2 regions of the Ochrobactrum quorumnocens genome follow, and region 1 is predicted to be linked to the other one. Evidence: predicted binding sites of a transcription regulator. Region 1 holds the regulator's gene; the other holds the start of a gene.

Region 1 (15,156 bases):
ACCACGCCTATCTGGGTGGTTTGAACATTATCGGCATGAAGCGTTCGGGCATGCAGCGAAAAGATATTCACAATCTGCGCCATGCAGTGCATATGCTGTTTGATCGTTCTAAGCCTGTTCGTGAACGCGCGCAGGACGTTTTGAAGGCATTTCCTGACTCGGACGGTGTGGCTGATCTTATCTCCTTCATTCTGGTGGATAATAAACGCGCCTATTGCACTCCACCGCTCGGTTCATCCGTTGGCGGAGCGATGGATGACGGTGACGACGCTTGATAGCGGGCAGAGCGTGAACAAGCGCCCCCGCACTGCTATTATAGCTGGCAATGGCCTATTGCCGATTAAGGTGGCCGAGGCTTTAAAGGCGGATGGAAATCCGCCTTTTGTGCTTCCGCTGCGTGGTGAAGCTGATGCTTCGCTCTACGAATATGATCATCAGGAAATCTCGGCTGTCGATTTTGGCATGTTGATGCGTGCCATGCGTTCCGCTGGCGTTTCGCAGGTGGTTCTTGCTGGTGGCCTTCGCAATCGGCCGCACCTGAGCGATTTGAAGCTTAACTTGCCCACAATCCGAGCGATGCGGTATGTTCTCGTTGCTCTCAGTCAGGGCGACGATGCGTTGTTGCGGGCTTTTATGCGCCTGCTAGAGCGATACGGCTTCAAAATGGTAGGAGCGCACGAAGTCGTGCCAGACCTGTTATCGCCAGAGCCTGCACGCTGTCTCACACGATTGACACCGGATTCGCGCGAGCGCCGTAATATTACGCTTGCGATGGAAGCAGCTCTTCGGTTGGGGGAACTTGATGTCGGGCAGGGTGCAATCGCAGCCGGCGGACGGGTTGTCGCTCTTGAAGGTGCTGAAGGCACTGACCTGATGATTGAGCGCGTTTTTGCCCTACGTCAGGAAGGCAGAATTCCCAAGCGTGGCGGCGTACTTGTAAAAATGGCCAAGCCAAGACAGGATGAACGCGCCGATTTGCCAGCCATTGGCGTGTCGACAGTGGAAAACGCTGCACGCGCAGGGCTTTCCGGCATCGCGATTGAAGCGGGACGCACCTTCATTCTTGGGCTGGGAGAAACCTTGGCTGCGGCAAACGAAAAAGGCCTGTTTATCGAAACGATCAGTCGAAGCACAAAGGACACGACAGGGTGAGCAAAACCAGCCGGCCATTGAAAATCGCAATCGTGGCCGGAGAGGAATCCGGCGATCTACTTGGTGCCGACCTGATTGATGCTCTTCGCAGCCAGACTGACAGGCTGGTCGACATCGTTGGCGTTGGCGGCGAGCATTTGACCCAGCGCGGATTGAAAAGCTTTTTCGATCCGCATGAAATTGCTCTGATGGGCCTTGGTGCGATCCTCAAGAATCTTCCCGGTCTTATTCTGCGTATCCGACAGACGGCGAAGCGTATCGTTGCCGAGAAGCCTGATTGCGTTCTGCTGATTGATAGCCCTGAGTTTACGCATCGGGTTGCAAAGAAAATAAGGGCGACGGATTCTTCGATCCCAATTGTGAAATATATCGCACCGAGTGTTTGGGCCTGGCGTCCACAACGCGCGAAAGAAATGCGGGCCTATGTTGATCATGTTCTGACGGTGTTGCCGTTCGAGGTTGATGTGATGAAACGGCTCAACGGGCCGCAATCAACTTATGTCGGGCATCGTCTCAGCAGTTATGCACCCATCTTGGAGGTGCAGGCAGCGCAAAAGGCTGCCGAGCAGAAACGCTGGCCTGATGACACTCGTTGCTTGCTGCTGCTTCCTGGCTCGCGTCGCGGGGAACTCCAGATGCTTATGGAGCCGTTCGGCAAAGCGGTTGCCGAATTGGCGACACGTGTGGAAAAGCTGGAAGTCATCCTGCCGACATTGCCTCGTATTGAGGAAACAGTGCGTGAGATGTCCAAGGACTGGGCAGTTAAGCCGTTGATCGTGACGGGAGACGAGGCAAAATGGCAGGCTTTTGCTCGCGCAGACGCGGCATTGGCTGCATCGGGCACAGTCTCATTGGAATTGGCGCTGTCGCATATTCCAACCGTTCTTTCTTATAAAGCGGATTGGTTTGCGCGTCAGTTTCTGATCTCCAAAATTACGATCTGGAGTGCAGCACTGCCTAACATTATCGCAGATGCGCCTGTTGTACCGGAATTTTTCAATGAATCCGTGAGGCCCGGCAACCTGGCGCGCTACATCGAGCAATTGATGCAGAAAGGTGCTTTTCGGCAAGCTCAGCTTGATGGCTTCGATAAGGTGACGTCGATCATGGCTACCGAGCGGCCATCAGGTGAGATCGGTGCGCGCGTTCTACTTGATCTTGCTGAAAACGGCAGAAAGCGCTGACCTTTAAAATCGTTACAAACAAAAACCCCGGCAATTTGCCGGGGTTTTTTATTGTGCATGGATTACTTACGCTTTGCGACTGGTACGTAATCGCGTTCTGCAGCGCCGGTGTAGAGCTGACGCGGACGACCGATCTTCTGTTGTGGATCTTCGATCATTTCTTTCCACTGTGCGACCCAGCCAACTGTACGGGCGAGCGCGAACAGAACCGTGAACATTTCGGTCGGGAAGCCGAGCGCCTTCAGTGTAATGCCGGAATAGAAGTCGATGTTTGGATAGAGCTTCTTTTCGATGAAGTATTCATCGGTCAGAGCGATCTTTTCCAGTTCCAGAGCGACGTCGAGAAGCGGATCGTCCTTGATGCCGAGTTCACCGAGAACCTCATGACAGGTCTTCTGCATGATCTTGGCGCGTGGATCGTAGTTCTTGTAAACGCGGTGACCAAAGCCCATCAGACGGAATGGATCGTTCTTGTCCTTGGCACGGGCGATGAATTCTGGAATGCGGTCAACCGAGCCGATTTCAGCAAGCATGTTAAGCGCGGCTTCGTTTGCGCCACCATGAGCAGGGCCCCAGAGGCAGGCAACGCCGGCTGCGATACACGCGAACGGGTTTGCGCCTGATGAACCGGCCAGACGGACAGTCGACGTCGAAGCGTTCTGCTCGTGATCTGCATGCAGGATGAAGATACGATCCATAGCGCGGGCTAGAACCGGATTGACCTTATATTCTTCGCAAGGAACGCCGAAGCACATGTGTAGGAAGTTCGACGCGAAATCGAGGTCGTTCTTCGGATACATGAACGGCTGGCCGATGTGATACTTATAGGCCATCGCAGCCAGCGTTGGCACCTTGGCAATCAAGCGGATCGAAGCGACCATGCGCTGATGTGGATCGGTGATATCGGTCGAGTCGTGGTAGAACGCAGACATTGCGCCAACGCAGCCTACGATCACGGCCATCGGATGCGCATCACGACGGAAGCCTGTGAAGAACTTCGTCATCTGCTCATGGATCATCGTGTGACGGGTCACGCGATAATCGAAATCAGCTTTCTGAGTTGCCGTTGGCAGTTCGCCGTAAAGCAGCAGGTAGCATGTTTCGAGGAAGTCGCCGTGTTCAGCAAGCTGATCAATCGGATAGCCACGATAGAGTAATACGCCTTCATCGCCATCGATGTAGGTGATCTTGGATTCGCACGAAGCAGTCGACGTGAAACCAGGATCGTAAGTGAAGGCATTCGCATTCTTGTAAAGTGGACCGATGTCAACGACGTCCGGCCCGACAGTGCCTTGTCGTACAGGCAGGTCGAACGTTTTGCCGTCGAGGGTAAAGCTAGCTGTCTTATCTGACATCGTGTTTCCTTTCGTGTCCACTTTGCCGTCTTTGCGACGGCTGAATTTTAATCGTCGTTATAACTTGTCTTTCGCAAATTCCGAATGTTTCCCGCTTGCGCGGGAAACTTGCTAGTGGTCTTTTTTATTCCGATACTTGTAACCGAAGGGCGCAAATGTCGGAATCAGACCACTAGTTTTGAACGTATTATCCAAACGATTTCGACCGCCAAACTATCCCAATGATTTTGCGATGCAATGCGTAATTTGGACTAATTAAGCCCGTTTTGTCACGTCAGCGTGAATGCTAACAGTTCAAACGATTTGATCTTTTATGCGTGCAAGTGACTCTTCACGACCGAGCACAAACAGTACATCGAATACACCCGGAGATGTAGCGCGACCCGTAAGGGCAGCGCGCAGTGGTTGTGCCACCTTTCCAAGCTTCAAGCCTGTGGCTTCAGCATGGGTGCGAACCGCCGCATCAAGTGCTTCCACAGTCCATTCTTTGACTGATTCCAGATGCGGAAGGGCAGCCGCCAGCACTGCTCGGCCTTCGTCATTAAGCAGGGATGCGGCCTTTTCATCAAATGCAAGTGGGCGCTTGGCGAAGATGAACTTAGCACCGTCTGCGAGTTCGACGAGTGTCTTTGCACGATCTTTTAGACCGGGCATTGCTGTGAGAAGCTGTTCACGGCCTTTGTCGTCCAGAGAGGCTTCAAGTTCTTTGCCGCCTTCGATCTCAGGCAAGACAGCGATCAGAGCATCAAACAGTGCCTTGTCGTCGCTGTTGCGCATATAGAGGCCATTGATTGCTTCCAGCTTCTGGAAGTCAAAGCGCGCAGCACCTTTGTTTATATCCTTCACGTCAAACCACTCGATCATCTGTTCGGTCGACATGATTTCATCGTCGCCATGGCTCCAGCCAAGGCGAACCAGATAGTTGCGCAGAGCTTCCGGCAGATAACCCATGGCGCGATATGCATCGACGCCAAGTGCGCCGTGACGCTTGGAGAGCTTCGCGCCATCCGCACCATGAATGAGCGGAATATGCGACATCTGAGGAACTTCCCAGCCCATCGCATCATAAATCACCGTCTGACGCGCAGCATTGGTCAGATGATCATCGCCGCGGATAATGTGGGTGACGCCCATATCATTATCATCGACGACAACGGCGTGCATATATGTTGGCGTACCGTCGGAACGAAGGATGATGAAATCATCTAAGTCCTTGTTTGGGAAACGAACATCACCCTGAACCGCATCGCGAACAAGGGTTTCACCTTCCTGCGGTGCCTTGATTCGGATGACCGGCTTTACACCTTCTGGTGCTTCGGATGGATCGCGATCACGCCAGCGACCATCATAACGCGGTGGGCGGCCTTCGGCACGTGCCTTTTCGCGCATGTCTTCCAGTTCGGCTGGTGTCGCATAGCAATAATAAGCTTTGCCTTTAGCGACCAGTTCTTCGGCTACTTCGCGATGGCGTGGGGCGCGTTCAAACTGTGAGATGGCATCGCCATCCCAATCAAGACCTAGCCATGTGAGGCCATCGAGGATCGCTGCCGTTGCAGCATCAGTGGAGCGCTCACGATCTGTATCTTCGATGCGTAGCAGCATCTTACCGCCGCTATGCTTGGCATAAAGCCAGTTGAACAGGGCGGTCCGGGCTCCGCCAATATGTAGGAAACCCGTGGGCGAAGGGGCAAAACGGGTTACGACCGGTTTCGACATGACAGCTCCACTATAACAGGCCTCGTTGGGCTGCAGCGGATGCGCAGTGCGAGGCGGAATTTTGAATATGTAGCGCCCGATTGCACTCAGTCTACGGGCGTCAAGGATTCTCGATGCGGGAACCCTCTCGATTTTGGCTGGCGTTCATGTACCATAGGCAGCACAGCGCGCAAGGGCTTGAAGTTTCTTTCGCGCTAATCCGGTATTCTTCTTGAGAAATCGGGGAACACTTTTGCAGTCAGGCGGGGGCATGACGAGCATAAGCGAAACGCAGGAGATTAATGAACGGGTGTTTGTCAAAGACATGCCCGACGGTCTTGCGCGTTCCTTATTGCCCGAACCATGGCTACCTTATAAACCAACTGAACAAACACCGCCAGTTCAGCCGTCAAGACAACAAACACCGTCTGAACGGCTAACGGCGCTGGCATCCATTGTCCGGCAGAATTTTTCTGCAGCCATGACGCGGGAAATCGGCAGAGGGATGTTTTTCCTACTGTTTCCGGTTTTCATGGGTGTTGGAGCGGTTATCTATTTTTCAGTTTCGTTCGAACCTGCGTGGCTGCCACTTTTTTCGGTTCTCACAGCGTCTGTTCTTATTCGTCTTCTTTCTCGCAAACACTTCCTCGTATCGCAGCTTCTGACGCTCGTGATGGCACTCCAGCTGGGAATAATTGCGGGAAAGATCGAAACAGAGAGACGCGGAACCCAGATGCTCGGTTCCGAAGTGGCGACCCGCGTTACGGGGAGGGTAGTTGCTCTCGAATATCGGGACAATGGCAGCTGGCGCGTCACGCTTGACTTGATTGAAACGCAAACGCCCAAGTTGCGTTATTCGCCGCAACGCATCCGGATTACTGCGCGCGATATTCCAGCTTCAACGACAATCGGAAGCGGCTTGAACGGTTTTGCACGTCTGCGCGTGGCGTCCGGTCCGGTGCGGCCTGGAAATTACGATTTTGGCTTTCACGCTTATTTCGGTGGGATCGGCGCAAACGGCTTTTTTCTGGGGACGCCGAAAATTGTAGATGTACCCGGCCCAAGTAATATGGCCGCAAAAATTTCCGGTTCTATAGCACAGTTACGCGTACATGTTTCAGAGCGGATTGCAGAGGTGTTGTCCGGTGAAGATGGCAGCGTTGCAGCAGCGCTGATCGCCGGCGAGCGGGCGGGGATCAGTGAGGAGACAATGAGCATCTGCGCAAGGCTGGGCTTGCGCACATCCTATCGATTTCTGGCTTGCATATGGTGTTGGCTGCAGGAGTGGTCATGATGTCGTTGCGGTCCCTGTTTGCCCTGTTTCCGGCCTTCAGCGCGCGATACTCCGTCAAGAAATATGCTGCTTTTCTGTCGCTGCTGAGTTGTACGTTCTATCTCGCCATGTCTGGAGCCGATGTGGCGGCACAGCGCAGCTACGTGATGATTGCTGTGATGCTTTGCGCGCTTCTGGCTGACAGAGCGGCTATCAGTATGCGCAATCTGGCGATTTCAGCGATAGCGATGATCGCGATCTCGCCGCACGAAATATTGGGTCCAAGTTTTCAGATGTCATTTTCAGCAACGGCGGGACTGATTGCGGCGTTCGCCTGGTGGAGTGAAAGGAAGGCCCGCAAACAGTCAGGTATGGAAAACCGCACGGCATCGCCGCGCGGGATTCTGTCAAGAATACTAGCGCCGACGATCGCCACAGCTGCGACATCAATTGTAGCGGGTGTGGCCAGCGGGATATTTGCCGCTTACCATTTCAACAATACCGCCCCTTTGGGGCTTGTTGGCAATGTACTAGCCTTGCCGGTTATTTCGATACTGGTGATGCCATTTGCAGTCTTGAGTCTATTGTTGATGCCCCTGCAACTCGATTGGCTGCCATTACAGGTCATGGGGTTTGGCGTTCTACTTGTGCGACATATTGCGGAATTCGTCGCCAGCCTATCGCCCGATGGCAATCCCGGTGTCATGCCAGTCATCACGCTCATTCTCTGGACAGTTGCGCTTTTGATTGCTGTTGTTTTCACAACTCGGCTGCGGTTACTGGCGCTTCCATTCGTTGTGTTGGGACTGATCGCATTCATTCGGACGCCGATGCCTGATGTTCTTGTCAGTGAAGATGCGAAGTTTGTGGCGGTGCGACTGTCGGATGGGAATTTTGCTGTTAATCGCAGCAGGCCACCGCAATTCACAGCACAGAACTGGCAGACAGCCTATCTGGTTGAAACGTTTGTTTCTCCGCACATAATGAAAAAACAGCCCGTTCCCGTTGATGAGAACGCTTTCCTTTGTGAGGACGGCCTCTGTACCATTCCCCTTCGGGACGGTCGAATGCTAGCCTATACCACCCAGGAAGACATGCGCGAGGTCGCCTGTAATGTGGGGGATATTGTTATTCTTGCTATTGCCGGAAAAAAACTAAGCTGTGAGCGGTCCAACGCGCTCGTGATCGGCAGGCAAGAATTAGCCCTCAAAGGAACTCTTGAAATAAGATTTGGACAAAAATTAAACGCAGACAAAGTGGCTCAGGCAAAGTTTTTGGGGCAAGAACCAGTCAGTGAGGGTGAGGCTTATCGTTTCGCGCCTGCTGTACCTCGGAATATCAGCGACTATGCGGACAAACTGAGCTTTTCAGTCGATGCACCTACAAGACCTTGGCATCTCTATCGACTTTATTCACGAGCGGCGCGCGGCTTGCCTGATCGTGAGTATCGGAAGAAAGCTGGAACAGAAAATGCAATCGGCTCTGATCTTCCGCAATAATTCCGGAGCGTTTCTTTGATTTAACAAAAAACGCTCTAAGTTTTTATCCTAGCGCATTTCCTGTTTAAGATGAATCGTTAGAAATTCGCCTAACTGTTTGTTTTTACGCATATCTTTATACCAAAACCGGTTCCAACTTTTGGGAGATATGCTCTAGTGCGCATCTTGTCCGAAAAATGCTTTACACATTTCAGGATGGGTAGATTCAATAGTTGAGAGCGTTCTTCGTGCGCCCAAGAGGGCGCACGGCGCTCTAGTAGCGTCGGATCAGTCCGATCAGCTTGCCCTGCACACGAACACGGTCAGGACCGAATATCCGCGTCTCATAGGCAGGGTTTGCAGCTTCGAGCGCAATGGACGCACCTTTGCGGCGGAAACGTTTCAGCGTCGCTTCTTCGTCATCCACCAGTGCAACGATGATTTCGCCTGGATTGGCTGTATCGCCGCGCTTGATGATGACAGTATCACCATCGAAAATTCCGGCTTCGATCATCGAGTCGCCCTTGACCTCAAGCGCGTAGTGTTCACCTGCGCCAATCATTTCTGGCGGAAGGCTGAGCGAATGGGTCTGATTCTGGATCGCCGAGATTGGTACACCAGCAGCGATACGACCCATCACAGGGATGGAAACCATGGTCGATACGTCGTCATTGGCTGTTGTCGGAGCAGGGCGCGCAGGCACGGGGGCAGGTGGCACCTTGCCCAGACTGCCTTCAATCACACTTGGCGCAAATTTCTTTTGCGAATTCAGTCCGGGAGCAATGGAATCTGGCAGACGGAGCACTTCCAATGCACGTGCACGATTTGGGAGTCTGCGGATAAAGCCACGTTCTTCCAAGGCCGTGATGAGGCGATGAATGCCCGATTTCGAGGCTAGATCGAGAGCCTCTTTCATCTCGTCAAAAGACGGAGGGATGCCCGTCTCTTTAAGACGTTCATGAATGAACAGCAGAAGCTCGTGCTGTTTACGGGTCAACATGCGCTACACCCTCCAGACCAGAATCAAATAAAAACAAAACCAGAACGAACACTATATGTTCCAGTCTTGTTCTGCAATGGTTTTAAAATGATTAACGGACTGGCGGAATTGGATAGGTTCGTTACAGCATCAATATCAAGCACGATTCACCGGTCGCTGCAGCTGGTGCATTTTCATCTCTGATTAGCAGCGCATTGGAGCGGACTAAGGCAGAAAGCATCGACGAATCCTGGAGAGGAAAAGGTGTTGCGATCAATGTTCCATCAGTGTCCTGTTCGACTGTTGCCCGAACAAAATCGCGCCGGTGATCATTAGAATTCATCGCCTGACCAAGCTTTGCGGGACGAATATCTGCGGTCAAATCCGTGCCGGATAGCTTGGCTACCAATGGACGTAGAAATACGAGGCCGCAAACGAGGCTAGAAACAGGGTTTCCCGGCAGGCCGATGACGTGCACTGTTTTGCCTGAAACTGTCTTGCGGCCATACATCAGCGGTTTGCCGGGTCGCATAGCAATTTTCCAGAAATCGAGATCAACACCGCTGTTTTTCAACGCGCCATGCACGTAATCACGATCACCTACTGATGCGCCACCGATAGTGACAAGGATATCGATGCCATCGTCGAGCACTTGGCTTATCGCTGATTCGATTTTGGCGGGGTCGTCAACGATGATGCCCATGTCTTCAGGCTTGCCACCTGCGCGACGCACGATCTCGGCTATTCCCACGCTATTGGAGGCCACAATTTGATCAGGTCCGGGAATTGTTCCGGGTGGGACGAGCTCGTCGCCTGTGGCGAGAATGGCAATTCGCGGCTGCTTGAAAACAGAAATCGTTGCATTGCCGCTCGCTGCAGCAAGAGATAGCGCCGGGGCGTCAAGTTCGCATCCAACTGGAAGAACAGTGTCGCCGGGTGCAAAGTCGAGGCCCGCACGCCGAATGTGGCGGCCTTTATCGAGCCCTTGTTGGATCGTCAGTTTGTCACCAGAACGCTCGGTGTCTTCTTGAATGACGATGCAGTCAGCGCCAACTGGCATAGGTGCACCGGTGAAAATACGCACAGCTTCACCAGCGGCAAGCTTGCCTTCAAATCTTTTTCCAGCGGCCGATTCGCCGATCACTGTAAGTTCAATCGGATATTCAACATTCTGAGGCGCGATGAGCGCATAGCCATCCATGGCGGAACAATCAAATGGCGGCTGGAGTAGTTTCGCAGCGACCTGCTCGGCAACAACACGGCCTCCGGCTGAAGCAAGTGGTATCTGCTCAAAACCATGCGGCTCAGCGGCGCTTAGGATGCGGGCAAGTGCTTCATCGACCGGGAGAAGGGACATAGGGTTTCCTCTCGTCTGAATGTTCAGGCTTTCCAGTCGCCTGACTTGCCGCCGCTTTTTGCCGAAACACGGATGTCGGTGATCTCCATATGGCGATCAACTGCTTTGGCCATGTCGTAAATGGTCAGGCAGGTGACGGAAACAGCAGTCAAGGCTTCCATCTCTACACCAGTGCGGCCTTTAAGCTTTGCAGTAGCACGAATACGCAGACCGGGAAGTGTCAGATCAGGCTGGATATCAACCGATACTTTTGTCAACATCAGAGGGTGGCAAAGCGGAATAAGATCTGACGTTTTCTTTGCGGCCATAATGCCAGCGAGCCGTGCGGCGCCGATAACGTCACCCTTGGCTGCATTGCCTTCCAGAATAAGCGCCAGCGTTTCCGGCTTCATCCTGACTGCGCCTTCTGCCGTGGCCTGACGTTCAGTCTCAAACTTGTCCCCAACATCGACCATATGGGCAGCGCCTGTCTGGTCGATATGGGTGAGCTTGGTCGCCATATCTCAGGCCTTGCCGGTCAGAAGTTCGCGGGTTGCGGTCGCAACATCATCTTTGCGCATCAGGCTTTCGCCGATGAGGAAGGTGCCGATATTCGATTTTTCGAGACGCAGGCAATCATCATGGGTGAAGATGCCGCTTTCGCCGACCAGCAGGCGATCCGAAGGAACCATCTTTGCGAGACGTTCGGAAACCGCGAGGTCGACTTCAAATGTGCGCAGGTTGCGATTGTTGACGCCGACGAGGCGCGAAGAGAGCTTGAGCGCGCGTTCTGTTTCCTCTTCGTCGTGCACTTCAATCAATGCATCCATGCCGAGTTCAAATGCGGTTTCTTCAAGCGCCTTGGCGAGATTGTCATCGACGCTTGCGAGAATGATCAGAATACAGTCTGCACCCCAGCTGCGCGCTTCATAGACCTGATAGGTATCGAAAAGGAAATCCTTGCGCAGAGCTGGCAGAGAGCAGGCATCGCGTGCAGCCGTCAGAAACTCTGGTGCCCCCAGAAAGGATGGCTTATCGGTCAGCACGGAAAGACAGGCAGCACCGCCTTCTTCATAGGCCTTGGCCAGTGCCGGTGGATTGAAATCCGGGCGAATGAAGCCCTTCGACGGGCTTGCCTTTTTAATCTCGGCGATAAGCGCAAACTTGTTTGCAGCGCGCTTTGCTTCAAGTGCCTTCAAGAAGCCGCGTGTCGCAGGCTGATCCTTAGCCTGCGCTTTTACTTCTTCAAGTGGAAGGCGAGCCTTGGCGACAGCGATCTCTTCGCGCTTATAAGCTTCGATTTTCCGCAGAATGTCGGTGGACATGGTTTGATCCTCTCCGTCAGAGCGGTTTGTCGTTGGAGACGGCGATAACTTTTTGCAGGACTGCAAGTGCTGAACCGCTGTCGATAGATTGCGCGGCAAGAGCAATGCCGTCCTTCAAGTCTTTTGCCTTACCTGAAATGACGAGTGCTGCCGCAGAATTCAGCAACACGATATCGCGATAGGCGTTTTGATCTCCTTCGAGAACGCCAAGCAGAGCTCTGGCGTTTACTTCGGCTTCGCCGCCCTTGAGTTCCGACATATCGACACGGCGCAAGCCCACATCTTCAGGCTCAATCTCGAATGTGCGAATCGTACCGTGTTCAAGCGCTGCGATTTTCGTGGTGCCTGCCGTGGTCATCTCATCTAGACCATCGCCATAGACAACCCATGCGGTTTCAGAACCAAGTTCTTTGAGGACCTGCGCCAAAGGCTCTACCCATTCTGCCGAAAATACGCCGACCAGCTGACGCTTGACGCTTGCCGGGTTTGATAGCGGTCCAAGCAGGTTGAAAATCGTGCGGGTGCCGAGTTCAACACGCGATGGACCTACATGCCGCATAGCGGAATGGTGAGTCGGTGCGAACATGAAGCCAAGACCAGCTTCATTGATGCTGCGGCCAATCGTATCTGCATCGGCATCTATGTTGACCCCAAGGGCTGCGAGCGCATCGGCGGCACCCGAACGCGATGAGAGGGCACGATTGCCGTGTTTGGCAACGGGAATGCCTGCACCTGCGACGACGAAAGCCGAGCAGCTCGATACATTGTAGGAGCCGGACTGGTCGCCGCCGGTGCCAACGATATCAACAGCGTTAATTGGTGCGGATACCGGCAACATGCGCGAACGCATGGACGCAACAGCCCCGGCAATCTCCGGCACTGTTTCACCACGAACGCGGAGAGCCATCAGGAAACCACCGATCTGCGATGGGGTGGCCTGTCCGGACATCATGATGTCAAAGGCTGCTTTGGAATCCTCAAACGACAATGGATTACCGGAGGCAGCCTTGGAGATATAGGGTTTTAAGTCAGCCATTATTTCATGTCCGCCGCTGATCAGAAGGCCAATGCGTTGTTGATGACGGTCTGGTTGATCCGCACCGGATATTGCTTCTGCAATTCGCCAACCAGCTGTTCGAGAACGTCATCGGTAAGCGTGGTCGACAGATAGGTCTGCTGCTGTTCAGGAATTGCTTCCGGACCCGCAGCAGTTGGTTCTGTGACTTCGATAACCTTGAACAAAATCTGTGCATCGTCAGATGCAGCTGCAGCCGTACCTGTGTGATCGTTTGGCCCACGGAAGACCTGTGCGGTCGCAGCAGAGCTGAAATCAGCATCGTTGGTGTTCCGAGTGATGCCGCGCTTGGTCTGCTTTTCAACACCCGCTTCTGCGGCAATCGCGTCAAGCGTTTCACCGCCGTCGAGGCGCTTCTTCAGATTTTCCATGCGCTGGTTCAGGCGCTTCACAGCCTCGTCACCCTTCCATGCTGCTACGACCTTGTCCTTGACTTCGTCAAGCGTGCGGTCGCGAGCAGGGGTGGTGCCATCGATTTGATACCAAAGGTAGCCGGTATTGCCCATTGTCAGAGCGTCGTTGTCAAAGCCTTGTTCAGCTTGGAATGCAGCAGCGAGAAGCGCTTCGGAGTTTGGTAGTTCAACAGCGTTGCCGGCAGGATCGTTGCCTTCGGCATCAACGGATTCGATAGTGACAGTCTTGAGGCTCAAACCCTTGGCAACTTCGACCATGCTTGCGCCGTCTGAACGCTGCTGTTCGTAAGAATCGTGAATGCCGTTGATGCTGCTGATTGCAATGTTGGTTGCGACGGTATCGCGAATTTCGCCTTCAACGTCCGATAGCGACTTGACGTTCGCTGCATTCACCTTGGTGACACGGAGGATAACCGGGCCGAATGCACCCTTGACCACGTCGCTTACACCGCCTTCGTTGAGTGCAAATGCTGCCTCAGCGATAGTCGCATCAGGAAGAGCAGACTTTTCAAAGGTTCCGAGAACCAGATCGGCTTCGCTCTTGCCTTGTTCTTTGCCGATATCAACAAAGCTCGTACCAGCTGTAATTTTCTGCTGCGCGGCTTGAGCTGCAGCTTCGTCTGCAAAGTTCAACTGTTCGATGGTGCGCGTTTCAGTGGTGCTGAAGCGGCTCTTATTCTTTTCATAATACTCGTTGATTTCGTCCTGCGTGACTGCAGCTGCATCGGCAATGTCCGAAGGCTCAAGCTTCACATAGGTGATCTTGCGATATTCTGGAGCCTTGTATTCATCCTTGTTCTCATCAAAGTAAGCCTTGAGAGCTTCATCAGATGGGGCAGGAACTGCATCGGCTTTTTCGGCAGGAATGGTGATGTAATCGGCGCTGCGGCTTTCACCCTGATAAAGAGCAAGCGCTTTCAACATAGTATTCGGCATTTTCAAGCCATCGGTAGCGGCTTCAACAACCTGCTGGCGACGAGCAACTTTTGCACGATTGTCGAGATAGTCCTGCGCACGAATGTTGGACTGACGCAAAACCGCATCAAACTGGGCACGGCTAAAATTGCCACTTGCATCCTGAAATGATGGATCTTCACCAGTTAGACGCGCGATACCGTCTTTGGAAAGACCAAGCTGCATGTTGCGAGCCTGTTCATCCAGGACGACGCCAGCTGCGAGCTGTGCCAGAACCTGATTTTCAACGCCGAGCTGTTGAGCCTGTTCACGGGTCAGTCGCTGACGGAACTGCTGCGATAAACGCATCAGCTGTTGCTCATAGGCAAAGCGATAATCTGTTGCGCTCACTTCCGACTTGCCAGCGCTGAGCGCTGCACTGCCAGACGTGTCGCCCCGGAATGCATCTGCGATGCCCCAGACTGCAAAACTCAGAACGAGGAGGCCGAGAAGAAGCTTAGCAACCCAGGATCTGGCGGCATCACGCATACTGTCGAGCATTGGAAACCCTTTAAGAACAAAACATAGCCCGGCCATCGATAAAGATAAGCCGTGTGAGGGGATAACCTTAAGCTAGGCCCCGATGCAAGTTCTCATTGAGTATAGACCACCAAGAACGTTGCATTGCGTGACGAATACGCTTAGTCAGTGGCAAAATTTGGCGCCGCATACCTGTTTTAGCAGGTTGGCGCCGTTCAAGGCGAGGAGAATGATATGACTCCGGGAATCCGTCCGCTGGTTGCTGGCAACTGGAAAATGAATGGCACGGGAGAATCCCTAACGGAACTGCGCGCGATTGCTGCGGGCCTGAGTTCCGATCTGGGTCGTAAGCTTGACGCTGTCATCTGCGTTCCTGCTACATTGCTCTCACGAGCGGCTGAAACGCTTGAAGGTGAAACCGTCGCATTGGGTGGACAGGATTGTCATCCAAAGGTGT
Region 2 (15,156 bases), 790 kb from region 1:
CGCCAATGCCCTTGGCCCATTTCACAATCTCCGGCATTTCACTTTCGTCAGCGATACCGCCCCAAACATCTTTGAATTTTGGGACATTCGGTGAAATATCGAAGAAGAAGTAACCGGGATCGGCAACTGCCACGTCTGCATAAACAATCGACCACTTGTCATATTGCATGAACGAATTGATTTTAACCGAGGCTGGCTTGACCTTCTTGCCAAAGCTTTTGGCAATTAGCGCTGCATAATCCGCTTTCTGCTGTGTGCTGATTGTTGTCGTCACGCCGTCGCAAGCCGATTTCGCTGATGCGGCATGGGCTGACGTAAGCAATGCACTTAACATGAGTCCCAAAATGGATGCCGTCTTAATCATCCCGGTCACCAATACCCTCCATGACTATGTGTAGCTATGAGCTTAACACATATTTCTTAGGGTAAGATATTGATTGGCGTGCCGTTTGGTACCTTCGACCAGATTTCACGCATTTCCGTGTTGCTCACGCCGATGCAGCCGTCTGTCCAGTCCCAAAGATGGTGCATAGGAGCAAGCACGCCCCAGCCATTGGGCAGGCCATGGATCATGATATTGCCGCCGGGTGCATAGCCGGCTGTATCGGCGACACTCTGGTCTACACTGTTCGGATACGAAATATGCAGGCTTAGATGGGCCATCGAGCGTGGATTGCGCCAGTCAATGATGTATGCGCCCTCAGGCGTTTTCTGATCTCCCTCACGGCTCTTATGTCCACCGTCGCCATTGCCGCCGAGTGCGATTCGATAGGTGCCAATCACAGTACCATTGCGTAGCAACGTCATCCGACGCTCGCCTTTATAGACCTTGATGGCATCCGCCTGTTGTTCTGCGGGCAGAAGTTGTGGCGGCTCACCTGAACCGATGCGTACCATGACCTTGGTGTAGCCGAACAAGCCGACAGCGATGAGAACTACGGCGAAAAGGATTTTCTTGATCATATCGGTCGCTTATTTTTGGTCTGTGGCGCGTTCAAGGCAGTCTTTGATGCCCGTTTCACAAACGGGCGTTTGCGCACGGATTTCTGGATTGTCACGCCACATTTTGTATGTGACCCAAAACTCGACATCCTTGTAGGCATATGTTCCGGCACGTTTATTGTTGCGACTTTTCTCCAGCGCTTCGCCAGTGATCACTATATGATGTGCAAGCCGTTTGAACTCCCAAGGCTGAGCGCCCTTCTTATGCTCGAACGCTTCCAAGTGATAATATGGATCGTTATGAGCCGGATCGGGCTCCTGATGAATGACGGCCCAACGGGTAATTTTGGGTGTGTCGGTAAGGATCACGACGCGATCTAAGGTTTCAGCATTAGGACTTGAAAGCAGAAAGGGGAGGGCAATTAGTGCTGCCGCCGCTGCATTCAATGTCTTTTTGCCAATCATTTTAAATTCCTTTTGCATTCCAGATAAATCCAGCACGCTCCTGCCCAAATGCATTTGCTATTGGGACGGCTAAAAAAGCAAATGAAAACAAACCTTCCCGAGCTGTGTTAATTCAAAATTAATCAATATTTTCAAAGGGTAAACAAAAACGCGTTAACCATCCATCAAGGTTAATACTCCATTATTCGCTATAGTTAAGTAATCGTTGCGAGTGGAGTTTGCGGTGCGTCTTGGTTCCATACGAGCGCTGTTTGGCCGGTCTAAGGCCGTTGCCGAGCCGGTATGGCATTATCCGGTAACGGGCTATTGCCCCGAGGATGGTCGCTATTACGCTGTGCGTGCAAAGCCACGTCAGGTTGCGCGCAAGCCACATCGCTTCGTGCCGCTCATGCTGGCAGCGATCACCTACCTGTTCAACTCCAATGCAATCGCTTTTCAGGACATGGCAAGCCTTGTGCCGACCGCAGATGTCGCTGGTCATCGCTGGACAGCCTTTGTCGCCAAAGCTCCGGTTGGTTCGCTGCATCAGGCAGAAATGCCTTTTGTGGATGCAACAACAGTCACAGGCAGCATCGCCACCACCGGCATTCAGGTGCCGGGCATTGGCCGTGTCGCGCTTTCCGGCGGACAGAAGACAGCAAAACTTGGCGTCGATGATCCCAATCCGGATGAAAACCGCATCAATCGTGCGGACAAGACCGACCGTATCGTTTCGGTGAAGCCTAAGGCTCCGGCGCGGGCTTTCAATGCTGGCAGCATGTTTGAGAAAATCAGCATGATCACAGCGCCGCGTGAAAAGATTGATGCGCGTATGGCCTTCTCAAAATCCAGCATCGAAGGGAAGGAGGTTGAGATCGCAATGGCGTTCCACGCGGTCAAACCACCTAAACCCAAACAGGACATGCCTGTGCAACTGGCAAAGCTGATCAACAACAATGAGCCCGACGTTCTCGCGTTGGGCTATGCGCCTTCTAAGCCGGACTACGGCAAGACATCGCCCTTCGAAAGCATTCTGACGCCAGAAGCCGACGCGGGTCGTTTTGTGCCGCCGATCAGTGATCAGGATCACGCATGGGCGGCAACGCCTTTGCCCGCAGAATCGTTTGGCTCGAAAGAGCAGAAATGTCTTGCGGAAGCTGTCTATTATGAAGCGCGTGGCGAAAACGTAAAAGGGCAGGTCGCCGTAGCGCAGGTCGTACTCAACCGCGTGCGCAACCCGGCTTATCCGGGAACCATTTGCGATGTGGTTTATCAGAATCGTAACTGGCTCAATGCATGCCAGTTCTCATTTGCCTGCGACGGTCAAAAGCATCGCGTAACCGAGATGCCACAATGGCGTATGGCACAGCAGGTCGCCAAGACGGTGACGGCTGGTCAGATTTGGCTACCGGAAGTTGGTTCCTCTACCCATTATCACGCGACCTATGTCAGCCCGTTCTGGGCACCTACAATGAAGAAGATGACTAAGATTGGTCTTCATGTGTTTTACCGCACCTATGGCGGTGGCTGGAGCTGATTGTTGCCGTTTGTTCAGGTAGTTGGCTAAGAAATCACTTTCGGACACATTTATTTGTCTCGAACGTCGCTTGAAACGGATGCACATTGATGAATCTATGTGCCGAGGTTCGCTCAATTCGATTCCAATTTTGAGGCCGAATTGCTGCATGAACTCCGGCTTTGGGCGGAAAATGAGTCGCACCATCGGCTAAATCATTGCATTTCCTAGATAAAAAACCTTTTGAAGCAACTGCTTGACCGCCTTGACTAGCGCGCGGTGTGTCAATATGTTGCGCGCAACTTGGAAATGGGCTTTTACGGCCCGCATTTCTTGCAAAAAGGAGCTGCCAATGACGAGCGGCACTGAGCCCGGAAAATCATCCGGTGTAGGCAGGGATGTGGAACGCAAAACTGTTTCCGGGGGGCTGGATCAGCGTTTGAACCGCCTTGAGGCCGAACTGGCCAAAAAGGGGATGTTTAAGCCACCGGCTTCCGAGGATGAACGGTCGGAAACATCCAGTTCCGTCGCGCAAGCCATGAAACTCTCCAGCGAGTTTATTGCTGGTATTGTGGTCGGTGCGTTGATCGGTTGGTTTCTTGATCGTTACGCAGGCACGTCGCCATGGGGGTTAATTATCTTTCTCCTTCTGGGCTTCGGTGCTGGCACCCTCAACGTGCTCCGTTCCGCAGGTTATGTTGCCGATCAAGGCAATATTAAGTCTAGCGTGGAAAAGAGCGATAAGGAATAAGTCTTCGCGGACATCACGAAAATGTTCGCGTATAGACACGTAAGACATGCGGGCCTCTCGCCCGAGAATTAAACGCCTTAGGGCAGGAACGACAGACGAGGTAAAGGTGGCCAACGATCCGATCCATCAGTTCCAGGTTTCCCGGTTGATTCCGATCGACGTCGGTGGTTTGGACCTGTCGTTCACCAATGTTTCGGCCTTCATGGTCGCAACGGTGGTGCTTGCGTCAGGCTTTCTGTACTTCACGTCGTCGAGCCGTGGACTGATCCCAAGCCGCCTTCAGTCGGTTTCGGAAATGGCTTATGAATTTGTGGCGTCGAGCCTGAGAGATTCGGCCGGGTCGAAGGGCATGAAGTTCTTCCCATTCGTTTTCTCTCTGTTCATGTTCATTCTGGTTGCGAACTTTATCGGCCTGTTTCCTTATTTCTATACGGTCACCAGCCAGATCATCGTGACGTTTGCTCTGTCGCTGCTCGTCATCGGCACTGTGATTATCTACGGTTTCTACAAGCATGGCATTGGCTTCCTCAAGCTGTTCGTGCCAAGCGGTGTGCCGGGCATTATCGTGCCACTGGTCGTCGCCATTGAAATCATCTCGTTCCTCTCGCGTCCAATCAGCCTCTCGGTTCGTCTTTTTGCGAACATGCTGGCAGGCCACATTACGCTCAAGGTTTTCGCAGGCTTCGTTGTCTCGCTGAGTTCGCTTGGTGCGCTTGGTGTTGGTGGCGCGATCCTGCCTCTTATCATGACGGTCGCGATCACCGCGCTTGAGTTCCTGGTTGCATTCCTCCAGGCCTACGTCTTCACCGTTCTTACCTGCATGTACATCAACGACGCAGTACATCCGGGTCACTAAAGCATGTTGCGGAAAAGTGGGTTACCGGTTTTCCGACAACAACATGCGTAATGAAAATATTTAAAGCGCCTCGTATTGGTAAAATAAAAAACGAAGCGCTTTGAGGTTCTCGCCGGCGGGTTTCCGCCAGAACAGAAATCCGCACTAATTTGCAATCCAGAAGGAGCTTTAACATGGAAGCGGAAGCAGCAAAGTACATCGGCGCCGGTCTCGCCTGTTTCGGTATGGCCGGTACGGCTCTCGGCCTCGGCAACATTTTCGGTAGCTATCTCTCGGGCGCTCTGCGTAACCCATCCGCTGCTGACAGCCAGTTCGGCCGTCTCGTGTTCGGTTTCGCTGTGACGGAAGCTCTGGGCATCTTCTCGCTGCTCATCGCGCTTCTGCTCCTCTTCGCTGTTTAATAAACAGTCGCAAGAAACTGGCCTGCCGCGATCTGTATCTTGAAATGCAGCGCGGCTGGCCTTTGCATATGACGTCTAAGTGAGCATGTTTCTATAAATCCGGGACTTCTTTCCGGGAAAGAACATGCTGGATTGAAGGGGAAATCTGGATGTTCGTGTCCACGGCGTTTGCCCAAACCGCCACCGAATCGCAACCGGCACCAGCTGCTGGTGAGCACGGCGCAGCCGATGCTGTGCACACCGAAACCGGGGTCGCGCACGATGCCGGACACGGCAGCGGCGTATTCCCGCCGTTCGATTCCACCCATTACGCATCACAGCTTCTGTGGCTGGCGATCACTTTCGGTCTTTTCTATCTGTTTCTGTCTCGCGTGGTTCTGCCACGTATCGGCGGCGTGATTGAAAATCGTCGTGACCGTATCGCACAGGATCTGGAGCAGGCTGCCCGCCTCAAGCAGGATGCAGACAACGCCATTGCTGCTTACGAGCAGGAATTGGCCGCTGCCCGCACCAAGGCCGCTTCGATTGCCGAAGCTGCTCGCGAAAAGGGCAAGGGCGAAGCAGCGGCCGAACGCGCCACTGCGGAAGCCGCTCTTGAGAGCAAGCTTGCTGAAGCGGAAGAACGTATCGCCGCAATCAAGGCCAAGGCCATGAGCGATGTCGGTACTATCGCCGAAGAAACCACGTCTGCGATCGTTGAACAGCTTCTGGGAACCAAGACCGATAAGGCCGACGTGACCGCAGCAGTCAAATCCGCAAACGCCTGAGGAGACGACAATGGATTCAACATTTTGGGCGTTTATTGCCCTCCTCCTCTTCATTGCACTGATTGTTTACCTGAAGGTTCCAGGCATGATCGGACGCTCGCTCGATGAGCGCGCCGAGAATATCAAGAAGGAACTGGAAGAAGCCCGCACTCTGCGCGAAGAAGCTCAGCAGCTTCTTGCTGAATATCATCGCAAGCGCAAGGAAGCGGAGAAAGAAGCTGGTGACATTGTCGCCGCTGCTGAACGCGAAGCAAAGGCGCTTCTTGAAGACGCAAAGCGCTCGACTGAGGAATTTGTTGTTCGTCGCAACAAGCTCGCAGAGCAGAAGATTGCAACCGCTGAAACCGATGCAATCAATGCAGTCCGCGCTTCGGCTGTTGATCTGGCGATCGCTGCTGCCGGCAAGATCGTTGCCGACAAGGTTGATACGAAGGTAGCAGGCACCTTGTTCAAGGATGCGCTCGGTCAGGTTAAGACCAACCTGAACTAAGCTCAGTGACTTACTGAAATTTAGAAAACGCCGCCTCGAAAGGGGCGGCGTTTTTGTTTGTCCGATTGAGAGACCAGCCAAGTTTTTACGGTATTCGCCTCGCTGGTAATGTCATCGCGACGACGCCTGCAATCACGAATGCCAATCCCAACCATGCGGTTGATGTCAACCTTTCTCCCAGAAAGGTTACGCCAATACCGACACCGATGGGGACGCGGAGATAGGCTTGCGCTGTGGTGCCGACCGAGCCCAACGTCTGAATAAGCCGGAAATATATAGTGAAAGCCGCCGCGGTCGAAAACACAGCAAGGGCGAGCAATGCGAAGAGCGAGTTAGCGCTGGGTGTCAGGGTCCATGGTCGGTCGATGACGAGGCTCAACGGGATCAGAATGATCGCGCCGCTGATGAGAGACCCTGCTGCAGGCAACATCGGATCAAGGCCCTTAAAATTTCTGCCAAAGATGGCGGCACCTGCATAGCAGATAGTCGCAGCGACAATTGCAAGCTGTGCCCACAATTCGTTGCCCAGTCCAGCAAGCGCCTGCACGCCGATAATGAGACTGGTGCCTGCAAGACCTGCCGCAACGCCGAACAGCCTGCGGCTGGTTACAGCCTCGTGTCGTGTGATCAGGAGCGTGATGAGAAATGTAAAGATCGGCGTCGTTGAGTTAAGGATCGCCGCAAGACCTGCATCAGTCGTCTGCTCCGCCCATGCGATCGCGGTAAAGGGTACGACGCTGTTAAGGCAGGCCTGAAACAGAAAGCGCTTCCAGGTGAGGGCATCAGTCGGCAGCTTCAAACCGCGCAACCGGATTATGACGATGAGTATAAGGCCTGCAATCAGTGTTCTGGTAGCGATTAGTGTAATTGGCGGGATTGTCTCTACGCCGATCTTGATGAAGCTGTAGGACGCTCCCCATAGAGTTGCCAGCAAAAGCAGCAATCCGAGTTCGACGGCGATATTGGTTTTCTGGATCATTCTGGTCCTGCATGTAAGAACGGCCTCATTGCTTCTTAGCAGCTTGTCGCCTCACACGTTTCGGTGCACACCGAACTGTCAGCAGGAATAGCGCCCCTTGATAGGTGCAAATGTATAGCGGTGAATTCCCGGAACCGGCCCCACTGCTTCAATGGCTGAGCGATGTTTGACCGTGCCGTAACCGGCGTGGACCTCAAATCCATAGGGTGTGTGAACAGCACCGCTGCGAGCCATCATACGATCTCGTGTAACCTTTGCCACGATGGAGGCAGCAGCAATGGAAATGGAGCGTTGATCGCCTTTCACCAAGGCGGATCCGGGGCAAGTCAAGCCTGGCGGCACGTCGCGTCCATCAATCAACGCATGACAAGGCTTGAGAGTAAGGCCTAGAAATGAACGGCGCATCGCCTCGAGCGCCGCTTTGCGAATATCGCTGGCGTCAATGCTGCGCGCACTTAAGCTTGCGACTGAGACCGTCAATGCCTTGGCAAGAATGATCTCATATAGCGCGTCGCGCTTGGCAGCCTTAAGCCGCTTGGAATCATCCAGTCCGTCAGGCAAATCATTGGGATCAAGCACCACAGCCGCTGCAACCACTGGGCCGGCCAAAGGTCCGCGTCCCGCCTCATCGATGCCAGCAATATGAAGAAGGCCGCTTGCCAGATGTTTCTTCTCTTCCGAGAAGTCTGGTGCAAGCGGGATGTCGAAAAGGAGCGGAGAATCAGAAGACAAGCGTTTCATTTGGCGGCAATGCTCGCATTGCTTCTGGTTCTCCGCAAGGTCCCTGCCGAGGAAGGTGGCGTAAAAGCAGGGACCTTCCGTCTGAAATGGACATCAGACGGGGATTAAATACGCAGCGCGTAACTCATGCAAACTGCTCACGATCGAGACGGTGAGCGCGCAAGCTTAAAAAAGCGAAAGCTGCTTGCCACCTTTTTCGACCGGCTCAAACAGATCTGTCCGAAGATGAAGCCGTTTAGAATTGAAACCGAGCTTGCGGGCAGCGATCTCAAAGCGGCGTCCGATCTGCCAGGCATAAGGCCCAGTGCCACGCATCCGTTTGCCCCATTCGGCATCATAATCCTTGCCATCACGCATGGAACGCACCAGCGACATCACATGGCGATAACGATCAGGGTAATTGCGCAAGAGCCAATCCTTGAACAAAGGCGCCACTTCCAACGGCAGACGCAAGAGGACATAGCCTGCTTCGCGTGCGCCTTGTGCGTAAGCCGCATCCAGAATACGCTCAATTTCATGATCGTTGATGCCGGGAATGATAGGGCCCATCATTGCATTTGTGGGAATGCCAGCATCGGTGAGCTTGCGAATGGCCAGCAAGCGCAATGTCGGCGTCGAGGCGCGCGGCTCCATTGTGCGGGCAAGATTGGCATCAAGTGTGGTCACTGAAAGTGCAACCTTGGCGAGGCCTTTCTCTGCCATGCGGCTCAATATATCGATGTCGCGCACGACCAATGCCGATTTGGTAACAATGCCAACGGGATGATTGGCAGCTTCCAACACCTCGAGAATCTCGCGCATGACGCGCCATTTTTTCTCAATGGGCTGATAAGGATCGGTATTGGTGCCGATGGCTATGGTCTTTGGCTGATAACCGGGCTTTGCCAGTTCCCGTTCAAGCAAGCGTGGTGCATCGGGCTTGGCAAATAGCCGGGCTTCGAAATCAAGGCCCGCTGAGAGTCCCATATAGCTATGCGTTGGCCGTGCAAAGCAGTAGATGCAGCCATGCTCACAACCGCGATAGGGATTGATGGACCGATCGAAACTTATGTCAGGTGAATCATTGCGTGTGATGATGGTACGCGGCTTTTCAACCTGAACATCTGTCTTGAAAGGTGGAAGGTCTTCAAGCGTCTCCCAGCCATCGTCAAATTCATGTCGTGTGGTGGGTTCAAATCGTCCGGTGGGATTGATGCCTGCACCGCGTCCGCGGCGTCGTGAATGATCAATGCGCAGGCCTGCTTCGCTCACAAGCGCATTGGCATGTTCCGCGCGCCCTATTCCGAATGCTGCTTTATCTGCCTGCTGGATGATTTCCATAACCGACTCTCTTGTTGATGAATCTATTCCTATCGCAAAGATCGGAACAAAGCAAGAACATATAAGAAGGCAGCTTTTCGACCACAGGGTCTTGATATAGAACGGATCATGCTTTCTGTTCTTATCGTCACTCAAAATTCTGAAAAGCTTTTGGCGAACACGTTGTCGGCATTGGTGCCCGCAGTCGTCGAGGGGCTTTTGCGTCGCGTTGTCGTTGTCGATCGAGGCTCGACCGATGAGACAAGGCTGGTGGCAGAAGGTGCAGGCTGTGCCCTTTATAGCGAAAATGAGTTGAGCGAGGCGCTTGGTGCGTTGCGAACGGAGTGGCTGCTGGCTTTGCAACCTGGGGCAACATTGTCGGATGGCTGGGAAGAAGCTGTGCGTCGCCATATGGGTGCAAGTCGGGCTCCGGCACGGTTTACTTTACCGCAAGAGGCGCGCTTGGTATTGCTTGGTAAGCTCTTTGCGCGCAAGTCATCCTTGGACTCTGGTTTGCTCATGAGGCTCGATGCATTCAAGCCGTTGCCATCGAGTTGGCTCGAACTGGCAGACTTGCCGCGCCAGTTGAAGCCTGTGAGGTTGCCGCAAATCATTATGCCCCCACAAACAACAAAAGGCGGAGCCTGAAGAGGCTTCGCCTTTTTGTATCTGACCTGCTTGCGCCGGTCTTAGTTTTGATAGCTTGAAGGCGATGCATCACCAAAGCGATGAGCGGAGCCGTCCTGATAGGTAGTCGTCTGACCAATCGAAGCGGTTGCCGTGTTATCAACCTGCTGGGTTGCAACGGGTGTACGGTCATTTGCATAAAGATCGGCAGGTTCGCCAACACGTGGATTTTCAGCGAAAGCAGCACCGGCGCTAAGAGCAACGGCTACGGCAGCAAGAGCAAACTTTTTCATTTTCTATCTCCTAGAATTTGGGAAGCGACGGTGTGTTCGTCGTTTCGATGATTGAGAGATAGGCCTTTCAAAGGGCTGCGCCTAGATCGCAAATGGTTCACGCATTGTATTCATATAAGTAGACAATAAGCCTTGAAATTGGCTCAATCGACCAATGAGGCGCAATTTATTCAAGTATATGTGAACAGTATGAGGTAGAAAAGTGGCTATCTGACGTCAGAACGACGATGCAGTTGTTTGGGTGGAAACCACAAACCAGTCAGGCTCTTGCGCCCGAATTTTGGAAGCCGCATCATCCGCGCTTTGCTGGTCGTTGAAGATGGCAAAGCACGTCGCACCCGAGCCCGACATCTGTGCAAAAAGTGCGCCTCGCATACGCAACAGATCAAGCTTATTCTCGATTTGTGGAGCAAGTGTCAGCGCGGCGGGCAGAAGATCGTTGCGGGTTGAGCCGAGATAGGCACAGATGGTTTCTATGTCGCTTTCTGAAGGCGACGGGAGGGAAGAGTTGTCGCGCTTTGTCAACGCTCCGAAGACATCGGGTGTTGCAACAGCAGTGCCGTCATTAACAAGCAGCAAGGGAAGAGGCGGCATTTGCGCGACCGTAGTCAGGTGTTCACCAATGCCGCGCGCAACAAGTGGAGTGCCAATAGCCGCGCCATGCAAACACATAGGAAGGTCAGCACCGAGCTTGAGGCTAAGTTCAGTCAGTGTGTCTAAGTCGAGGCCGAGTTGCCAGATTTCATTGAGCGCAAGAAGTGTTGCTGCTGCGTCGCTTGAGCCACCACCAATGCCTGAAGCCACTGGCAGGTTCTTTTCAAGATGAATGGCAACGGGCGTGAGATCGCGACCCGCATATTGCTTCAATGCATCGCGTGCCCTGATGACCAGATTGCCGCTATCAAGCGGTATGCCATGCGCAAAGCGCCCATCGATGCTGAAACTGTCATGATGCGCTTCTTCAATGCTTATGCGGTCGCCATAATCGGCGAACACTACCAGCATGTCGAGCAGATGATAACCGTCATCCCTGCGCCCTGTTACATGCAGCGCGAGATTAATCTTGGCCGGTGCCACACGATGAACAGGATGACGAACCAGAGTGGCGGCCTCAACAAAATGATGCATTCAGAAAAGCAGTAATTTAAGCCGTTAGAACAGCCCTTGTGCGCCCATTACGGCGCACGACGCCTTAATCTTTTTTGACGTAATATTCGCCGGTCTTAGGATCCTGAACGAGCGTGCCGTGAGCGCGGTTCTGCGCTTCTTTTTCTGCCCGGCGCACGCGCTGGGTAACGCGTACCGCTTCGCGTTTGAACGAACGATAGCCGTACCAGGCGGCAGCGATGATCAACAGCAGAAAGATAAGCTGGGGCATGGCCTCTAGTCCTCAGGCTTGCACAAGATCTCGAAAATGCCATTTCGGGATCACGCAGGGAAAAGTCTTGGCGAATAGCATAACACTGATCCGCCCTTTTATGCATCATATCATGGTGAAACGATGGAATTCAAAGCCCATATCGTGCCCAGAGTGCTTTTTCTTCGGCAACCGACACTAAGCCCTCACCAAGATTGGCTGCAATACTGGCTGGATCTAGACCCAGACCTAGGCTCATTTCGACGCTTGGTGCCTTGCGTCCAAGCAATCCGCGCTTTGGCTCTATGAGTTTGAGCTTCACCTTGTCCCCGTAAGTCTTGCGCAAAAAACTGCGCATATCGCCAATCCCGTCGATAAGACCGATTTCCTTGGCCTTTATGCCGGTCCAGAACATACCCGTGAATAGATCGGGGTCATTTGCAAGCTTGCTTCCGCGACGTTCCTTCACCATGTCGATAAAGGTCTCGTGGATTTCAAGCTGAAGCTTTTTCAAGCGATCAATATCTGTCTTTTTCTCTGGCTGGAAAGGGTCGAGCACGGCTTTGTTCTGGCCGGCGGTATAGACACGACGCTCAACACCGATCTTTTTGAGCAATTCCGGGAAGCCGAAAGATGCCGAAACGACACCAATAGAACCAACGATAGAAGAGGGGTCGGCAATAATTTCGTCACCTGCAAGCGCAATCATATAACCGCCTGATGCGGCAGCATCCTCAACGAAAATGAAGACACGTTTCTGATGCTCATCGGCCAAATCGCGGATGCGGCGATAAATAAGACGCGACTGAACCGGTGAGCCTCCGGGCGAATTGACAGAAATGGCAACAGCCGGTGTCTCCTTGTCGGTGAACGCCTTTTCCAGAACGCCTGCTGCGGTGGCAAGCGAGAGTGCTGGCCGGAAAGAAGAGCCGCCAGTCATGATGGCGCCATGCAGGCGCACAACAGGAATCTCAATTTCTTTTTTGCGAAAACGACGCGGAATGAAACGGGTCAATATTCCAGACAAATCAAACTCCAGTTGAAAAAGCTTCTTCACTCAAATGTAGAAATCAATCTCGGAAATACAAAGAGAAATGCCCGGAAAATTGTTCCGGGCATTCATTGCGTATCACTTTTTCGGCTTTGCCAGCATTCTCAGCATTACGTAGCCGCATATTGCCGACAAGGCGGAGCCGGTGAGAACCCCGATTTTCGTTTCGGCTTGCAACAGTTCCGACGGGAACGACAAGAGGCCGATGAAGATGCTCATTGTGAAGCCAATACCGCACAGAACCGCAACGCCATAAAGCTGAGCCCAGCTTGCGCCCATTGGTTTTTGTGCCAGCCCTGATTTGATCGCAAGCCAAGCTGCGCCAAACACGCCTATCTGCTTACCGATAAACAGACCAAGCATGATGCCGAGCGGCAGCGTATCAAAGATGATGGAAGGGCTCATCCCCGCAAAGGAAATACCTGCATTGGCAAAGCCGAACACGGGAACGATGAAGAACGCAACTGGCTTCGCCAATGCATGTTCGAGGATATGGAGCGGCGAGCTCATATCGTCTGGCTTGGCCTTGGCAGGCTTGAGCGGGATCATCAGCGCCGCCACGACCCCTGCGACAGTCGCATGGACACCGGAATTGAGCACAAAGAACCACAACACGGCCGCACCGATAAGATAAGGCAGCAATTTGGCTACGCCGAGGCGGTTCATGGCAAACATCACCGCAGCCGTTGCGAAAGCTGCGCCAAGATAGGGCATGGAAATTTCGGCAGTGTAGAAAATTGCGATGATGACAACAGCCGCCAGATCATCAAGGATCGCAAGCGTTGCCAGAAATACCTTGAGGCTCGAAGGCACGCGTGAACCCAGCAGCGATAAAACGCCGAGTGCAAAAGCAATGTCGGTGGCAGATGGTACAGCCCAGCCACGTACTTTCTCCGGGTCGCCATAGTTGAATGCGACAAAAATCAGAGCGGGGAGAATAACACCACCCGCAGCGGCAATCCCTGGCAACATGCGATTGGGCCAGCTTGCAAGCTGACCATCGAGAAACTCACGCTTGATCTCAAGCCCGACCAGCAGGAAGAAGACGGCCATCAGCGCATCATTGATCCAATGCGCAATGCTGAGTGGCCCAATGTAGAAATGCAAAGCGTCGAAATAGGCCTTTGAGAAAGGCGAATTCGCGACGATGAGTGCAAGTGCTGCGGAAAGCATAAGCGCTATGCCACCGGCTGATTCACTATCGAGAAAGCGACGCATGATGGAAATGGGGCGAACGGGCTTCGGATTGGACGTCATTATTTTCTTTTCAGGTTATTTCCGGAGCTTCTACTTCGTAGAGCATGAGATTTCGATCCGCTATGCCCAGTCTTGGCCATTCGGAACGCCAGTCTGCTATGTGGCCAGAAGTGAAATGTTTGTCCAGTGAAACCCGATCCAGCCAGAGTTCTTTTACATGGATGAGACCGGGATCAAGAATGTCCTGAGCATAGGCGTATTCAATACAGCCATTTTCCGCGCGACTTGCTTGGATCATGCGCTGCATCACAGGACGTGCTTCATCTAAGTTTTCGGCCGATACCCGCACTGTTCCAACGATCAGCAGCATATCTTCAATTTTCCATTTTATATTGCTTACAGATTCTGCCCGGTGAGGTTCGGTATGTACGAAAACCAATCGCTTCGTAATAGGCGAGCCCCATGTCATTGTTGTCGCCGATACTCGCGTCGATATCGATAATCCCTGCAACTGTTGCAGCTTGGCGTGTTGCGGCAAACAAAGCCGATCCGACACCTTTGCGCGCTGCACGCGGGCTGACATGAGTGCCGATAATGCCCCAGCCGACAGCGACGCCATATGGATTGCCTTCGGTCGCATGTTTCAGCGACTGGAACCCCAATACTTCACCATCGGCAACCGCCACATGACATTCTATGCGGTTCGGGTCGGAAATATAGAGTTCGATGACATGATCACGGTCATATTGCCGCTGCCGTCCGGTCGCGTCGATGATTTCTTTAAGCACCTTGCTCATGTCATCGGCATCATCAATTCTGACTGGTCTGATTTCCATAGAAGCCTCGTCTTTAAAGAATTTCCCGCAAAAGTGCGAAGCGGTTTTGCGTCGGACAATGCGTAAAACAGTTAGTTACGGCAGTTCCAGTGATTCAATCTCAACTGGAACCGCTGTAAGTGTTTTTTAAAGCAGCGAAGTCTGCCCGTTATTGATAGCGGTTGCGCGCTCTGTGAAATCATTGCCTGCATCGCCATGAAGAATGAGTGCTGGCATCAGCGAGAGGCCAGCGCGGCTACCGCGAATGCCCATAATCACAATGCGGATAGCCGCACTGTCGGGACGCGGCAATACCGGGATGATTTTAACCCCGCCAAATCGACCAGTGAGCGCTTCCAGTATTGGTGCGAGCGAACCCGGGCGCGCAATAATAGATACACACCCTCCCGGGCGGAGGATTGCTGATGCCGTGCGCAACCATTGGTCAAACATGCCTTCTGGCATGACATGCGCTTCGGCCTTTACGGGATCGGGCGTGGAACGGTCACTTGCCTCGTTGAAAGGCGGGTTCATGATGACAAAGTCGAAACTATCATCGATAAGGCCAGCGGCAGCGCGTGCCTTTCCAGTCAGTGAAACGTCGGCTTCGAGAATATCGACGCGATCCAA

The links. Region 1 encodes LexA, which represses DNA repair genes until DNA is damaged. Its sites were predicted from a motif close to TGTTCNNNNTGTGTTCNG; they were not measured.
Region 2: a site for LexA is predicted at 9,250-9,267, ahead of CES85_RS11490 (PA0069 family radical SAM protein). Genes of this name have one in related genera too.

Annotation. Positions count from the first base shown of each region.
Region 1 covers NZ_CP022604.1:1,214,334-1,229,489, reverse strand. The annotation lists gene lpxA (acyl-ACP--UDP-N-acetylglucosamine O-acyltransferase) at 1-275, shown strand, start outside; gene CES85_RS15395 (LpxI family protein) at 256-1,152, shown strand; gene lpxB (lipid-A-disaccharide synthase) at 1,149-2,336, shown strand; gene gltA (citrate synthase) at 2,399-3,691, opposite strand; gene gltX (glutamate--tRNA ligase) at 3,986-5,407, opposite strand; partial or broken gene CES85_RS15375 (ComEC/Rec2 family competence protein) at 5,658-8,158, shown strand; gene lexA (transcriptional repressor LexA) at 8,412-9,137, opposite strand; gene CES85_RS15365 (molybdopterin molybdotransferase MoeA) at 9,259-10,473, opposite strand; gene moaC (cyclic pyranopterin monophosphate synthase MoaC) at 10,497-10,973, opposite strand; gene trpC (indole-3-glycerol phosphate synthase TrpC) at 10,977-11,777, opposite strand; gene trpD (anthranilate phosphoribosyltransferase) at 11,794-12,813, opposite strand; gene CES85_RS15345 (peptidyl-prolyl cis-trans isomerase) at 12,834-14,720, opposite strand; gene tpiA (triose-phosphate isomerase) at 14,934-15,156, shown strand, end outside.
Region 2 covers NZ_CP022604.1:427,076-442,231, forward strand. The annotation lists gene CES85_RS11435 (hypothetical protein) at 1-364, opposite strand, end outside; gene CES85_RS11440 (L,D-transpeptidase family protein) at 421-963, opposite strand; gene CES85_RS11445 (DUF5086 family protein) at 973-1,425, opposite strand; gene CES85_RS11450 (cell wall hydrolase) at 1,631-2,923, shown strand; gene CES85_RS11455 (AtpZ/AtpI family protein) at 3,255-3,653, shown strand; gene CES85_RS11460 (F0F1 ATP synthase subunit A) at 3,760-4,509, shown strand; gene CES85_RS11465 (F0F1 ATP synthase subunit C) at 4,683-4,910, shown strand; gene CES85_RS11470 (F0F1 ATP synthase subunit B) at 5,060-5,677, shown strand; gene CES85_RS11475 (F0F1 ATP synthase subunit B) at 5,688-6,167, shown strand; gene CES85_RS11480 (DMT family transporter) at 6,253-7,146, opposite strand; gene rnhB (ribonuclease HII) at 7,225-7,887, opposite strand; gene CES85_RS11490 (PA0069 family radical SAM protein) at 8,053-9,207, opposite strand; gene CES85_RS11495 (glycosyltransferase) at 9,316-9,834, shown strand; gene CES85_RS11500 (hypothetical protein) at 9,876-10,106, opposite strand; gene CES85_RS11505 (4-(cytidine 5'-diphospho)-2-C-methyl-D-erythritol kinase) at 10,323-11,234, opposite strand; gene CES85_RS11510 (membrane protein) at 11,299-11,484, opposite strand; gene CES85_RS27800 (S49 family peptidase) at 11,615-12,490, opposite strand; gene nhaA (Na+/H+ antiporter NhaA) at 12,593-13,771, opposite strand; gene CES85_RS11520 (putative quinol monooxygenase) at 13,782-14,081, opposite strand; gene CES85_RS11525 (GNAT family N-acetyltransferase) at 14,086-14,547, opposite strand; gene CES85_RS11530 (tRNA1(Val) (adenine(37)-N6)-methyltransferase) at 14,674-15,156, opposite strand, start outside.